3 regions of the Kitasatospora sp. RG8 genome follow, and region 2 is predicted to be linked to each of the others. Evidence: riboswitches for the same ligand, from Rfam matches in the RefSeq annotation. Region 2 holds a riboswitch; each other region holds the start of a gene.
What was found. A riboswitch is a leader RNA that binds a small molecule or an ion and turns the genes downstream of it on or off. The one in region 2 is predicted to bind cobalamin.
Positions count from the first base shown of each region.

Region 1: it holds a riboswitch for cobalamin, as region 2 does, so the genes downstream of both, J5Y04_RS14260 (prenyltransferase/squalene oxidase repeat-containing protein) here and metE (5-methyltetrahydropteroyltriglutamate--homocysteine S-methyltransferase) in region 2, are expected to answer to the same signal.
Region 3: it holds a riboswitch for cobalamin, as region 2 does, so the genes downstream of both, J5Y04_RS14245 (peptidase) here and metE (5-methyltetrahydropteroyltriglutamate--homocysteine S-methyltransferase) in region 2, are expected to answer to the same signal.

Region 1 is NZ_JAGIYX010000007.1:276,211-280,712, reverse strand. It holds gene J5Y04_RS43960 (hypothetical protein) at 1-607, opposite strand, end outside; gene J5Y04_RS14260 (prenyltransferase/squalene oxidase repeat-containing protein) at 604-2,766, opposite strand; cobalamin riboswitch at 2,871-3,016, opposite strand; cobalamin riboswitch at 3,102-3,178, shown strand; gene J5Y04_RS14255 (prenyltransferase/squalene oxidase repeat-containing protein) at 3,313-4,502, shown strand, end outside.
Region 2 is NZ_JAGIYX010000003.1:312,806-317,307, forward strand. It holds gene J5Y04_RS06705 (hypothetical protein) at 1-5, opposite strand, end outside; gene J5Y04_RS06710 (hypothetical protein) at 1-249, shown strand, start outside; gene metE (5-methyltetrahydropteroyltriglutamate--homocysteine S-methyltransferase) at 369-2,684, opposite strand; cobalamin riboswitch at 2,849-3,070, opposite strand; gene J5Y04_RS06720 (enoyl-CoA hydratase) at 3,565-4,338, opposite strand; gene mmsB (3-hydroxyisobutyrate dehydrogenase) at 4,335-4,502, opposite strand, start outside.
Region 3 is NZ_JAGIYX010000007.1:270,789-275,290, reverse strand. It holds gene J5Y04_RS14245 (peptidase) at 1-1,058, opposite strand, end outside; cobalamin riboswitch at 1,156-1,314, opposite strand; gene J5Y04_RS14240 (phenylacetate--CoA ligase family protein) at 1,486-2,760, shown strand; gene J5Y04_RS43195 (acyl-CoA reductase) at 2,816-4,502, opposite strand, start outside.

The DNA.
Region 1 (4,502 bases), on a different contig from region 2:
CGCCGGCCGGCGGTCGGGGCGGTTCGGGGGTGGAGGCGGCGCCGCCCGGGCTGGTGTTCCGGGCCCGCACGGAGTCCGGCGGGATGGCCGGACGCCCCTCGGTGCCCTCGATGTTCGTGCCACCGAAGATCCACAGGTCGACGCTGCCCGGCTTCGGCTGGTAGCTCATCGCGCCGAGCTGGCTGTAGGACCAGTCGTTCTGGCCCGGATCGGCGTGCCAGTACGACCAGTAGGCCGTGGCCGGGGGCGTCAGGACGCACTTCTCCTGGTCCGGAGCGGGGTACTGCTTGCCGCCCTGGAAGCCGCTGTAACCGATCCGGCAGATGAACGCCGGGCCGTCGTGCCCCGTCCCGGTGGTCTTCCAGCCGCCCTGGTTGAGCAGGGCGTACCCGGTCGTCGGGGTGGTCCCGCAGGAGCGCAGCAGCGGGCCGCCCCACCGGCTGAAGTCGACGGCGAGCACCACGCCCGAGGTGGTGGTGCACTGTTCGATCGGCGTCGGCGCCGCGGACGCCGGGGCCGTCCCCAGCCCGACGCCACCCGAGGCGAGGGCGAACGTCAGGACCGCCGCTCCGGTGAGCCGGCCCAGCCGGCCCAGCCGCCGGCTCACCGGTGACGCCCCGGGACGGAGGCCGTACGACGGAGGGCGACGAGGACCCCAGCCGTGCCGGCCACGGTCAGCAGACCGGCGATGCCCGTCAGTACCAGGGCGTCGGTGCCGGTGCCGGCCAGACTGCCACCGGCGGCCTGGACGGAGCCGCCGCGCACCGGGGCGCCGGTGCTGCCGCCGTCTCCGACGAGCACGGCGTCGGACGGGCGGCCGGCGGTCGCGCCCTCACCGGACGACGGCACGGCCGTGGACGTCGCGGAGGCGGTTTCCGTTGGTGAACCGCCCGCCGTCGGTGAACCGCTCGCGGTCGGTGTCCCCGTGGGTGTCGGTGTCCCCGTGGGTGTCGGCGTACCGGTCGGCGTCGGCGTACCCGTGGACGTCGCGGTCGGCGCACCCGTCGGCGTACCGGTCGGCGTGGGCGTGGGCGTACCGGTCGGCGTGGGCGTGGGCGTGCCGCCGATGGTGCGGGACAACGTGCCGAAGGAGACGCCCGTGGCACCCCCCAGGACCTGCGTCGAGGCACGGACGTCCGAACCCTGCTGTCCGGCGGACGCGACGTTGAACCCGCCGTCGGCGTTCTGCTGGCCTGCGAGGAAGTCGAGCGCCTTGGCGATCCGTCCGCCGTACGTGGCCTGATGGAGCGTCATGCCCTGGACCGCGAGCGCGGCCGAGTTCGTCGAGTCGCCGGCCGCGCCGGGGAAGCCGCCGTCCGGCAGCTGCCGGGCGGCGAGCCAGCCGAGCCCCTTGTCGACCGCCTGCGCGGCCCCGTCCCCGGGGACGAGCGCGAGCGCCATGACGGCCATCGCCGTGCTGTCCACGTCGGAGTCGCCGGTGGCCGGGATCAGGCTCGGCCAGGAGCCGTCCGCGTGCTGAAGGCTCTTCAGGTAGGCGACCGGGGCGGCGGCGCCGGCCGTGTCGCCGGCGCGCAGCTGCGCCATGATGCCGAGGGCCTGGGAGAACACCGAGGTGGCCCAGGTGTAGTTGCCGGACTCGGCGCAACCGGTGTCCGGGGCGGCCTTGGTGCACACCATCGCGGCGAGGGCGGCGATCAGGTCGTGACCGCCGAAGTCCCGCGGGTTGCGGCCCACGATCTCGGCGAGCAACGCCTCCTTGCCGATCGAGCCTCCGCCGGCGAACTCGGTGCCGACACCGGTCCAGTCGTTGACGGTCCGCCCGCTCGCGTCCTTGCCCTGCTGGTCCAGGAAGTCGACGATCCTGCGCAGCGCGGTGTCGTCGGTGCCGGTGGCGGCGAGCGCGTAGGCCCCGTCGATCGTGAGACCGAAGTCGGCGAAGGCCGGGAAGCCCTCGTAGTAGTGGCCGTCGATCAGGCGGGCCGGGTCGGTGAGGTAGGCGCTGCCCTTGGCGGCGTCGGGCTTCCTAACGGCGGGCGGGGTCGGCGTCGCGGTGGTGCCGTCCGGGTTGCGCCGGACGCTGGTGAGGTCGGTGCCGGTCAGGGCCAGGACGGCCTGCTCGGTGGCGGCCGGGTCCGGGTCGGTGGTGGCGGCCGGCGACCCGGTCGGGCTCGCGGTCGGGGTCTGGCTCGGGGTCTGGCTCGGGGTCGCCGAGGGGGACGCGGAGGACGACGGCCCGCCGTTCTTGGCCCGCACGGAATCCGGGGTGAATGACGGCGCCCCGTTGGAGCCGCCGATGTCGGTGCCGCCGTACACCCAGGCCTCGACCTCGCCGGGCTTGGGCTTCTGCGTCCCGGCCCCGAACTGGCTGTAGGACCAATTCTGTTGGCCGGGTTCGGCGATCCAGTACGACCAGTACGCGGTGGCCTGCGGGGTGTTGACGCAGGGCTCGTCGGCCGGCGCCGGATACTGGGCGCCGCCGTTGAAGCCCGCGGTCCCGAGCCGGCAGACGAAGGCGGGTCCGTCGTGCTCGGTGCCGGTCGTGGTGAAGCCGGCGTTGTGCAGCAGGCTCATGCCCGTCGTGGGGTGGGCGTCGCAGCCACGGACGACACCACCGCCCCAGTGACCGAAGTCGACCGCGACGATCGCGCCCGTCGTCGCCGTGCACTGCTCGATCGGGTCGGCCGCCGCGGTTCCGGGGTGCCCGAGCAGGACCGTGCCGCAGGCGGCGACCGCGACGGCGCCGGCGACCACCAGGGACGCGAGTTCCCGGTTCCTGTGACGTGTACGACTGCTGCTGACCCTCACGACGACTCCCTGGTCGGTCGACGCGGGAGAACACGGCGCAGCCGACGGTCTCCCGGGACAGGGACCGTCCTGACCGCGTCGTAGTCCGCGACGACGCAAGTGCTCTGTGAACAGGCCCCCGGTCCAGGCATTCCGGCTCACCCACCGGGTTGGCGGGTCTACGGTTGCGGGTCAGCGCCGGAGTTGGACCGGCTTCCCCTGAATGCCGAGGGCGAAAAATCGGTTCATCAGACCACGGCGGCTGACGGAGAGTCAACGGGGCGTCAGGTAGGTCACATCCGCCTCGTCGCCCGGTGCGCCGTGCGCCGTGCGGTAGCGTCCCCGGTGGCCGAGTGGGGGAACCCGGTGCGAATCCGGGGCTGACGCGCAGCGGTGTGGGGTGGCGGTCGTGCCGTCCCGAGCCCGGATGCCCGCCCGGCCGTGCACCGCGGCGAATGCCGGCCCACGCGATCCGGGCGGCGACCGCTCCGCCGGTCGCGCGCTTCCGAACGGACGCCGGGACCTCCGGGGCAGGGTCGGCGCCCGCCACCCCAAGGAGCCCCTCCCGTGTCCCTCCGCACCCCGTCGCGGACCACTTCCGTACCCGCCGTCACCGTCGCCCTGGCGGCCGGGGCCCTGCTGCTGTCCGCCACCGTTCCCGCCCACGCGACGGCCACCCTGGCCCAGATCGCCACCTCCAGGAGCACCGGCGTCAGCTACCTGAAGTCCCTCCAGGGCGCCGACGGCAGCTACGTCACCGGCGGCGGGCTCTCCAACGAGTGGGCCTTCAGCGCGCTCGCGGCCGCCGGCACGGCCGCCGCCGGCGTCACCCCCGGCGGTGACGCCGGCCGGAACGCCCGCCTCGTCTACCGCAACCAGCTCGCCGCTCCCGGCTGGCCCGGCAGCTCGCCGGTGGTCACGGACTACGAGCGCGGCATCCTCAACACCTACGCCGCGGGCATCGACCCCGCCCGGGTGGGCCCCGGCCGCAACCTCGTCGCCGACCTCGTCGCCTCCTGGCAGAGCGCCGAGCCCGGCTACTACGGCCCGTCCGCCAACTTCAACGGCACGGTCTTCGGCCTGCTCGCCCTGGCGGGCGCCAGGACCCAGGCCGGCACCCGGCGCGCCCCGCAGCCGCTGATCGACGCCTCCGTCACGGCGGTGCGCGCCAACCAGCACAACGACGGCGGCTGGAACTACAGCAAGGCCGCGGGCAACCCGACCGCGCTCGCCCAGGGCAGCGACATCGACATGACGGGCGCGGCCATGGCCTCCCTGTGCGCGGGCGGCGTTCCCTCCACCGATCCGGCGATCGTCTCCGCGAAGAACTTCCTCAAGGGCAAGCTCGTCTCCTCCGGCGCGTTCAACTCGATGTGGGGCGCCAACACCGACTCCAACGGCTGGGCCGTGTCCGGTCTCAACGCCTGCGGCATCAACCCCCAGGGCGGCGAGTTCACCAGCGGCACCGGAAAGACCCCGGTCGACTTCCTCGTCGCCCAGCAGTTCAAGCCCGGCGGCGGCTTCAAGTACCTGCCCACCGACACCGTCCCCTCCCCCTACGCCTCCGTCGACGGCCTGCGCGCCGTCGCCGGCGCCGGTTTCACCGCCACCCCGCCGGCTCCGACCACCGCGGGCGAGCCCACCTGGGCCGCCACCGGCGCCTTCGCCCCCGGCACCGCGGCCAGGCTCGCCCTGGTCGTCGACGACGGCACCGGGGCGCTCAGGGCCTGCGCCGTCACCCTCACACCGACCGGCAC
Region 2 (4,502 bases):
TGCAACAGCGTCCTGTGGTTCGCCGCGCCTCCTCCCGCGTCGAGAACGCGACGGGCCGCCCGGGTCGCGACCACCGCGGGCGCGTTGGCACTGCCGGTCTCGTTGGCGCTGCGGGACACCGCCTGGCAGCTGCTCGGGCTCGGCGACCAGGTCGACTCCATCGGGCAGTGGGCGGCTTTCGCGCTCGCCTTCGCGCTACTGACGGGCGCGCTCACCTTCGGTGTGGCTGCGGCCGCTACCAGGGAGTGACAGCGGAAGTCATCCGGTCGGCCGCCGGAGCAACGGCGAGATCCTCGGCGATGAGCGGGCCACCGGGGCGGGCCGGTGCGTGCCACCGTGCCCGCCCCTCGTGGTCCCGCACCGGCGCGTCAGCCGGCGAGTTCCTCCCGCAGGCGGCGGGCGGCGGCGACCAGGCTCTCCAAGGAGGCCCGGGTCTCCGGCCAGCCGCGGGTCTTCAGCCCGCAGTCGGGGTTGACCCACAGCCGCTCGGCCGGGATCGCCGCGAGGCCGGCCCGCAGCAGGGAGACCGCCTCCTCGGTGCTCGGGACGCGCGGGGAGTGGATGTCCCACACGCCGGGGCCGACCTCGCGCGGGTAGCCGGCCTCGGCCAGTTCACCGGCGACCTCCATGTGGGAGCGCGTCGCCTCCAGGGAGATGACGTCCGCGTCGAGGTCGTCGATGGCCGTCATGATCGCGCCGAACTCGGCGTAGCACATGTGGGTGTGGATCTGGGTGTCGGCGCGGACGCCCGAGGTGGCCAGCCGGAACGACCCGGTGGCCCAGTCCAGGTAGGCGGGGCGGTCGGCGGCCCGCAGTGGCAGGGTCTCGCGCAGGGCTGGCTCGTCGACCTGGACGACGGCGGCGCCCGCGGCCTCCAGGTCGGTGACCTCGTCGCGCAGGGCGAGGGCGACCTGGAAGGCGGTCACGGCGACCGGCTGGTCGTCCCGGACGAAGGACCAGGCGAGCATCGTGACCGGGCCGGTGAGCATGCCCTTGACCGGACGGTCCGTCAGTTCCTGGGCGTAGCGGAACCAGTCGACGGTCATCGGGTGCGGGCGGGAGATGTCGCCGGCGAGCACCGGCGGTCGCACGTAGCGGGTGCCGTACGACTGGACCCAGCCGTGCCGGGTGGCCAGGTACCCGGTGAGCTGCTCGGCGAAGTACTGGACCATGTCGTTGCGCTCGGGCTCGCCGTGGACGAGGACGTCCAGGCCGGCCTTCTCCTGGTAGGCGATGACCTCGCGGACCTCGGCTTCCATCCGAGAGCGGTAGGTGGCCTCGTCGGTCCGCCCGGCCGTCAGGTCGGCGCGGGCGAGGCGCAGTTCGGTGGTCTGCGGGAAGGATCCGATGGTGGTGGTGGGAAGAAGCGGCAGCCCGAGGCGGGCACGCTGGGCCTCGGCGCGCTGCGGGTAGGGCTGGGCGCGGCGGGTGTCCGCCTCGGTGACGGCGGCGGTGCGGGCGCGGACGGCCGGGTCGCGGGTGATCGACGAGGCGGCCCGGGAGGCGAGGTCGGCACGGTTGGCCGCGAGTTCGGCGGTGATCGCGTCGGTGCCCTCGCGCAGGGCGCGGGCGAGCAGCGCGGTCTCGCCGGCCTTCTGGCGGGCGAACGCGAGCCAGCGGGCGATCTGCGGGTCGAGGTCGCGTTCGGCGGCGGCGTCCAGCGGGACGTGCAGCAGGGAGCAGGACGGCGCGACGTCGACCCGGCCGGCGAGGCCGAGCAGGGTCGCCAGGGTGGCCAGCGACTTCTGCAGGTCGTTGATCCAGATGTTGCGGCCGTCGACCACGCCGGCGACCAGGCGCTTGCCGGGGAGTCCTCCGACGGCGGCGAGGGCGTCGAGGTTGGCCGCGGCCGGACCGGTGAAGTCCAGTGCAAGGCCGTCGACCGGCGCCTTGGCGAGCACGGGCAGCGCCTCGCCCAGGCGGTCGAAGTAGCTCGCGACGAGCAGCTTGGGCCGGTCGGCGAGGGCGCCGAGGTCGCGGTAGGCGCGGGCGGCGGCGTTCAGCTCCGCCGGGGTGCGGTCCTGGACGAGCGCGGGTTCGTCCAGCTGCACCCAGACGGCGCCGGCCGCGCGCAGGTCCGCGAGGAGTGCGGCGTAGACGGGCAGCAGCCGGTCGAGCAGGGTGAGCGGCTGGAAGTCCTCGGCCACGCCGGGTGCCGGCTTGGCGAGGAGCAGGTAGGTGATCGGACCGACCAGCACCGGGCGGGCGGTGTGGCCGAGCGCGACGGCCTCGCGGAGCTCGGCCACCTGCTTGGCCGGGTTCGCGCCGAAGACGGTCTCCGGGCCGAGTTCGGGCACCAGGTAGTGGTAGTTGGTGTCGAACCACTTGGTCATCTCCAGCGGCGCGACCTCCTGGGTGCCGCGGGCCATGGCGAAGTAGCCGTCCAGCGGGTCGGCGTCGACCGCGGCGCGGTGGCGGGCCGGGATCGCGCCGACGGCAACCGTGGTGTCCAGCACGTGGTCGTAGAGCGAGAAGTCGCCGGTGGGGACTTCCTCGATACCGGCGTCGGCGAGCTGCTGCCAGTTCTCCCGGCGCAGGTCGGCGGCGGTGGCGAGGAGGGCGTCGGCCGTGACCGCACCCTTCCAGTAGCCCTCGACGGCCTTCTTGAGCTCCCGGTTGCGGCCCTGGCGGGGGTGGCCGTGGGTGGTGGCCCGGGTTGCCGCGGTTGCGGACTTCGCTGTCAAGGGACTCTCCTTCGCGAGCCTGTTTCCTGTGGTCCCCGGGGACGGGACGAAGGCGCGAAGGGATGACGAACCGGGCGGGGCCGTGAGCGCGTGCGAAAGCGCCGGACCCGCCTGATATGTACGCCGACCCGCCCACGAGGTCACCGGGATGGCCGCGCGCGAACGGTCGCGTGCGGGCAGCGGGCAGGTCTTCGGACTCGCGGGCACGGCCGCCCGTCAAGGGCGGACACCTACTGGCCGTCGCTTCCCAGACCCGGCCGGGCCCAGTGCGTATGACGGCGTTCGTTCCCACTCACCGCTGCGGGGCAGTCCCGGATTCCCACCGGGTTCCCTCTTGCGACGCGCCTGCCTGGCGGACAGGGCGAACCAGCTGCCCGGTCAGCTTATGTGCAAGCAGCCGGTACTGACGCGGAATCATGGAACGTGTCCGCATGATGAGACTCCACCGCGGCTCGGTGATGTCGCACGGTGCGTGGACCGGCCCGACATCTGTCAATCAGGACAACGCACAGCCTCCGCACGGACCCTCGCACGTCCTCGGCGGGCCCGGGCCGGCCTCGCGATGTACATCACCACCGGCCGCCGCCTGGCCGAGGGGTTCCCCGAGGACGTGGACGACACGGTGGTAACGCTCGACGGCCGGGCCGCGTTCACCGGGATCGACCCCGAGGGAAGGGAGATCCGCCACGGCGCCCACCCCGGCACCCCCGACGAGATCCTGGTCGCCGGACTGCCCTCCGAAGTCGCTCCGCGGATCGGCGAGTTGCACAAGTCGGCCCACGAAAGCAAGGGCTGGATCGCGGACACCTACCTGCTTCGGCGATCGGCCGACCGACCTGTGGGCGCCGCCCCGGGCGAGGGGCGGCGCCCGCGCGGACTGTCAGCGGTGGATGAAGGACGGCGGGCGCTTCTCGGCGAAGGCCCCCATACCCTCCTTCTGGTCCGCCGTGGCGAACGTCGCGTGGAACAGCCGCCGTTCGAACCGGACGCCCTCGGCGAGCGTGGTCTCGTACGAGCGGTTGACGCTCTCCTTGAGCATGACCGCCGCCGGGGTGGACATCGCGGCCACGGTATCGGCGGTGGCCAGGGCCTCGGCCGTCAGCTGGTCGGCGGGGACGATCCGGGAGACCAGGCCGGCCCGCTCGGCCTCCTCGGCGCCCATCATCCGGCCGGTCAGGCAGAGCTCCATGGCCTTCGCCTTGCCGACCGCCCGGGTCAGGCGCTGCGAGCCGCCGATGCCGGGGATCACGCCGAGCTTGATCTCCGGCTGACCGAACTGCGCGGTGTCCGCCGCCAGCAGGATGTCGCACATCATCGCCAACTCGCAGCCGCCACCCAGCGCGTAGCCGGCGACCGCCGCCACGACGGGCTTGCGCAGGGCGGCGAAGCGGTCCCAGGCGGCGAACCAGTCGCCGAGGTAGGCGTCGACGAAGTCGAGGGACTGCATCTCCTTGATGTCGGCGCCGGCCGCGAAGGCCTTCTCCGAGCCGGTGACCACCAGGCAGCCGATCTCCGGGTCCCGGTCGAACTCCGCCGCCGCTGCGACGACTTCGTTCATCAGGAGGGTGTTGAGCGCATTGAGCGCCTTCGGGCGGTCGAGCGTGATCAGCCCGACCCGGCCCTTGCGCTCGGCCAGGATCGTCTCGTACGTCATGCGGAATCCTCCCGGAGGGTGGTGATGATGGCGGAGAAGTCCAGACCGCCGGCCTCGCCCTGAGCAAAGGAGGCGAACAACTCGGCTGCCCTTCTGCCCAGTTCGGCCGGAACGGCGGCGGAGCCGGCCGCGTCGGCGGCGAGCTTGAGGTCCTTGGCCATCAG
Region 3 (4,502 bases), on a different contig from region 2:
AGCGGGGTGCCGGCGAGGCCGAGGACGGCCTGCGCGGTGGCCCGGGCGCCGTTGCCCGCGTTGAAGCCGGACGCGTCGTAGGCGACCGCGCCGCGGACGGCCGGGTCCGTGGAGCATCCCTGCTGGAACTTGACCAGCCGGCTCCAGCCCTTGAGGCCGGCCCCGAGGCGTCCGCCGGAGAGCAGCGCCTGGGTGGCCAGGCCCGTGGTGTTGGCGTTGGAGGCGCTCGCCCCGGCGGCCGCGAACCCGCCGTCGGCACCCTGCTGGGAGGTCAGCCAGGTGAGGCCGGCGCTCGCCTTGGCGGCCCGTCCCGTGGCGGCGAGGGCCTGGACGGCGAGCGCGGTGGCGTCCGGGTCGCCGGTGCAGGTGGCCTGACCGAAGGAGACCGGGAAGCCGCCGTCCGCGCACTGGCTGCCGGCGAGGAAGTCCACGGCCGCCGACGGGGCGCCACCGGGTGTGCGGTACAGGGCGATCAGGGCCAGCGACTGCCCGAAGGCGTTGCTGTAGTCACCCCACTGCGAGCGGTCGGAGAACCGGCCCTCGGCGGTCTGGAGCGAACGCAGCCGGGCCGACAGGTCGACGCCGCCGAAGCTCGCCGGGTCCGCGCCGCGGACCTCGACGGCGAGCAGCAGCTTGGCGGTCGCGCCCGCGTACGCCTCGGTGGTGCCGTCGCCGAGGTAGCCGCTGATGATCTCGGGCCTGGCGAGCCAGGCGGTGGCCTTCGCGGCGGCCTGCTCGGAGCCGTGCGAGGCGGCGAAGGCCAGCACGGCGTCGATGGTCAGGCCCTGGTCGGGGTAGGCGGTGCCGTTGAAGACGGACTCGAAGTGGTCGCCGTCGACGAGCCGGCGGGCCAGCCAGCCGGCCGCGGCGGCGTCGGGGCGGACGGTCCGGGACGACGCCGCGTCGGCGGGTGCGGCGTGGGCGTCAGGTGCGGCGTGGGCTGCGGGTGCGGCGTGGGCTGCGGGTGCGGCGTGGCTTGTGGTGGCCGCGGGGAGCGCGGTGGCGAGCGCCAGGGCGGGTATCGCGAGCAGACCGAGAGTGCGGCGGGGCGTGGGCATGGGATGCCTTTCCGGGCCTGGACGCAGGGGCCCGGAGGGCGTCGGCAACGGCCGGGCAGCCCTCGGAGCTCCGGCCCGCAGACCACGACGGGAGGAGGGGTGACACACCTCCGCCGACGGGTACTCGGGCTCGCCGCCGACGTGGCGTCGGCGGCCTACCGTTGCGGGTCAGCGCCGGATTCGGACCGGACTTCCCCCATCGGCGGAGTCAGAACATGACGGTTCATCATGGCGAAACGGAAAAGATCCGGTCAAGGGATGGTGCGTCACATCACGGTGCCCCGCCGCCACCATCGGTGCCACCGGCACCGAACCGTCCGGCTGCGCCGCGGTGGCCCCTGGGCCCGGCCGGGTGGCGCAACCGGCTGGGACCGCTCGCCCCACCCGGCGCAGGCGAGGCATTTGTACAGGTCTAGACTCATATGATGTGACTAACACTCAGATATCCGACCTGATCCGCCATGCACGGGAGAACTCCCCCTTCTACCGCGACCTCTACGCCGGCCTCCCGGACGACCTGACCAGCCCCGCCGACCCCACCGGCCTCACCGCACTGCCGCTGACCGACCACACCGCCTACTGGGCGGCCCACGGCATCGACCGCAGCCGGGTGCTCACCGGACCGCACGACGACGGGATCGTCTTCAAGACCGGCGGCACCACCGGGGCGCCGCGCGTGTCCATGTACACCCGCGCGGAGTGGCGCCGCATGAGCCGTACGTTCGGCGGCGGCCTGCCGGCCGCCGGGCTGCGTGCCGGGGACCGGGTCGCCAACCTGTTCTACGCCGGGGAGCTCTACTCCAGCTTCGTCTTCACCCTCAACTGCCTGCAGGAGGCACCCGTCCCCACGGTCCAGCTGCCGATCGGCGGTGCCGCGCCGCTGGACGCCACCATCCAGGCCCTGCGCGACTTCTCCGCAACCGTGGTCGCCGCGCCGCCCACGTCGCTGTGCCGGCTGGCCCGCGAGGTCGTCGACACCGTCGGGACCCTGCCGGACGTCCGCGTCGCGCTCTTCGCCGGCGAGGCCTGCTACCCGGACCAGGTGGCACTGCTCACCACCGCCTTCCCCCACGTGAGCGTCCGGTCGATCGGTTACGCCAGCGTGGACGCGGGCGTCCTGGCCGGTCCGGTGGCCGGGGAACCGGACAGCCGGGTGCACGAGGTCTTCACGGCGGACAAGGTGGTGGAACTGCTCGACCCGGAGACCGGCGAGCCGGTCGAGGAGGAGGGCCGGCCCGGCCGCGTGGTGGCCACCGATCTGGTCCGTCGCCTGATGCCGGTGATCCGCTACCCGGTCGGCGACCTCGCCGAGTGGGTCGACTTCCCGCGGCGCCGCCTGCGGCTGCTGGGGCGCTCGGAGGAGGGCGCCCGGGTCGGGGTGGTCACCGTCTACCTGGAGGACCTGCGCGCCCTGCTGGCCGCGGCCGGCGGGGACGGCCCGGTCGTCGGCCATCAGGTGGTCCTGCGGCACCGGGCCGAGCGGGACGAGCTGGTACTGCGGCTCGCCGCTCCCGGCGGGGAGGATCCCGCCCTGGCACGGGAGTTGACCGCCCGTCTCGGTGCGACCCGGCCGATGTTCGCCGACCACGTCCGCAAGGGACTGATCCACCCGCTGGCCTTCGAATGGGTCGCCCCGGACGGCCTCGCGGTCAACTCCCGTACCGGCAAGCTGATCCGTCTCCTCGACGAGCGGATGGGGTAGCTCCCGCAGCATCCGTGGTGCGGTGCTGCGGGAGCCACGGGCCGGCAGCCGTCCCCTAGCGGTTGCGGGCCCGGCGGTCGACGACGGCGAGGAGCTTGCCGCTGGCGGCCGTCCGCTCGAAGTCCTCGGCGGGGGCGTGCTCCACGGACAGCTCCACCAGACGGTCGCGCACCACGGCGGCGGCCAGGTCCGGGTAGGCGTCGAGGAACTCCCGTACCGCGTCGGGCTGTTCGCCCGCACCCAGGCCTCCGCCCGGGCGCGGCCGTCCATCCGGGCGCGGGTCCCCGCCCGCGTCCGAGTGCGAGCGGTCCGCCTCCAGGCGGACGGTCAGCGTCTCCCGGGCGCTGTGCTCGTCCTCGTCGAGGAGCAGCTGGAGGGCTCCGTGGTGGTCCAGCCGCTCCTCGGCCGCCAGCACGAAGCGACGGTAGTTGAGGAAGTGGCTGCCGCTGCGGAAGATGTCGCCGAAGCGGCCGAGGAGTTCGAACCGCGGGGTGCGCCGCCCGCAGGGGCAGGCGCCGTCCACCCAGCGGCCGAGGTCGCCGATCTCGTAGCGGTCCAGGCGCTGGCCGCGCCTGCTGTGCGCGGTGAAGACCAGCCTCCCGGCCTCGCCCGGATCGGCCGGGCGGTCCTCCTCCAGGTCGAGGATCTCCAGTGTCTGGAGCCCGCTGAACAGGTGGTGCACCCGTCCCCCGGCGTCCGGGCACTGGTAGCCCAGCGGGCCGGCGTCGACGCTGCCGTACGCGGCCGAGCGGATCAGCTCGACGCCGAACTCCTCACGCAGCCACGTCTGCTGGCGCTCGGGGAAGTGCTCTCCGCCGTAGAAGAGCTTGCGCACCCCGCGGTACCCGCGGAGCACGACCGCACCCTCGGTGAAGACCCGCAGCAGGTAGTTCGGCATGCCGAAGAGGGTGTCCACCCGGTGCTCGACGATCGAGCGCGCGACGGCCGCGTGGTCGTCCTGGGCGGCCATCGGGAACTGCACCGCGCGCAGGTTCTCCAGGACCGAGTAGAAGCTCAGGAAGCCGCCGTAGAGCTGGCCTCCGAAGAAGAGGTTCATCGCCCGGTCGGTGCGCGGGTCGAAGCCCGCCGCCAGCACCCCCTCGGCCCCGTGCCGCATGTGCTCGTGGTAGTCGTCCCAGCTGAAGGCCGACAGCTTGGGCGCGCCGGAGCTGCCCCCGCTGCGGAAGAACACCTCGGCCCGGCCGAGGTCGCCCTGCAGCTGCTCGAAGTCGGTCTTCGCGGTCACCGGCACCGGCGGGGGCGCGAGCTCCCGGGCGCCGACCAGGTCGTCGAGGCAGGCGTCGGAGGCGAAGCGGGCGTCCAGCTGGACGTCCACCCGGCGGCTGTAGCGCTGCAGCGCGTACACGCCGTCGTGCGGCTCGCCGTCGTAGCTGTCCAGCATCCGCCCGGGGACGGTGACCCGCTGGACCCCGGCGGCCAGGACCGCCCCGGCCAGCTCGGCGGTGTCGCGGCGGGAGGCGCCGATGCCGGCGGTCTGCAGGTAGCGGCGCATCGGGCGCAGCACCTCGCCGATCCGCTTGCGCGGCAGTGGCTTGACCCAGACGGTCCGGTGCAGCGGCGAGGCCCGCAGGGCAACGCGGGTGTCGGCCAGGACGTGCCAGCGGGCGGCGGGGTCGGCGTGCACCTTGGTGAGGCCCAGGTGCTCCTCCAGCCGGGCCACCAGCACGGTGTTGGTGATCTCGGCGCTCTCCAGCAGCTCCGGCTCGGCCGCGGCGGGCGGC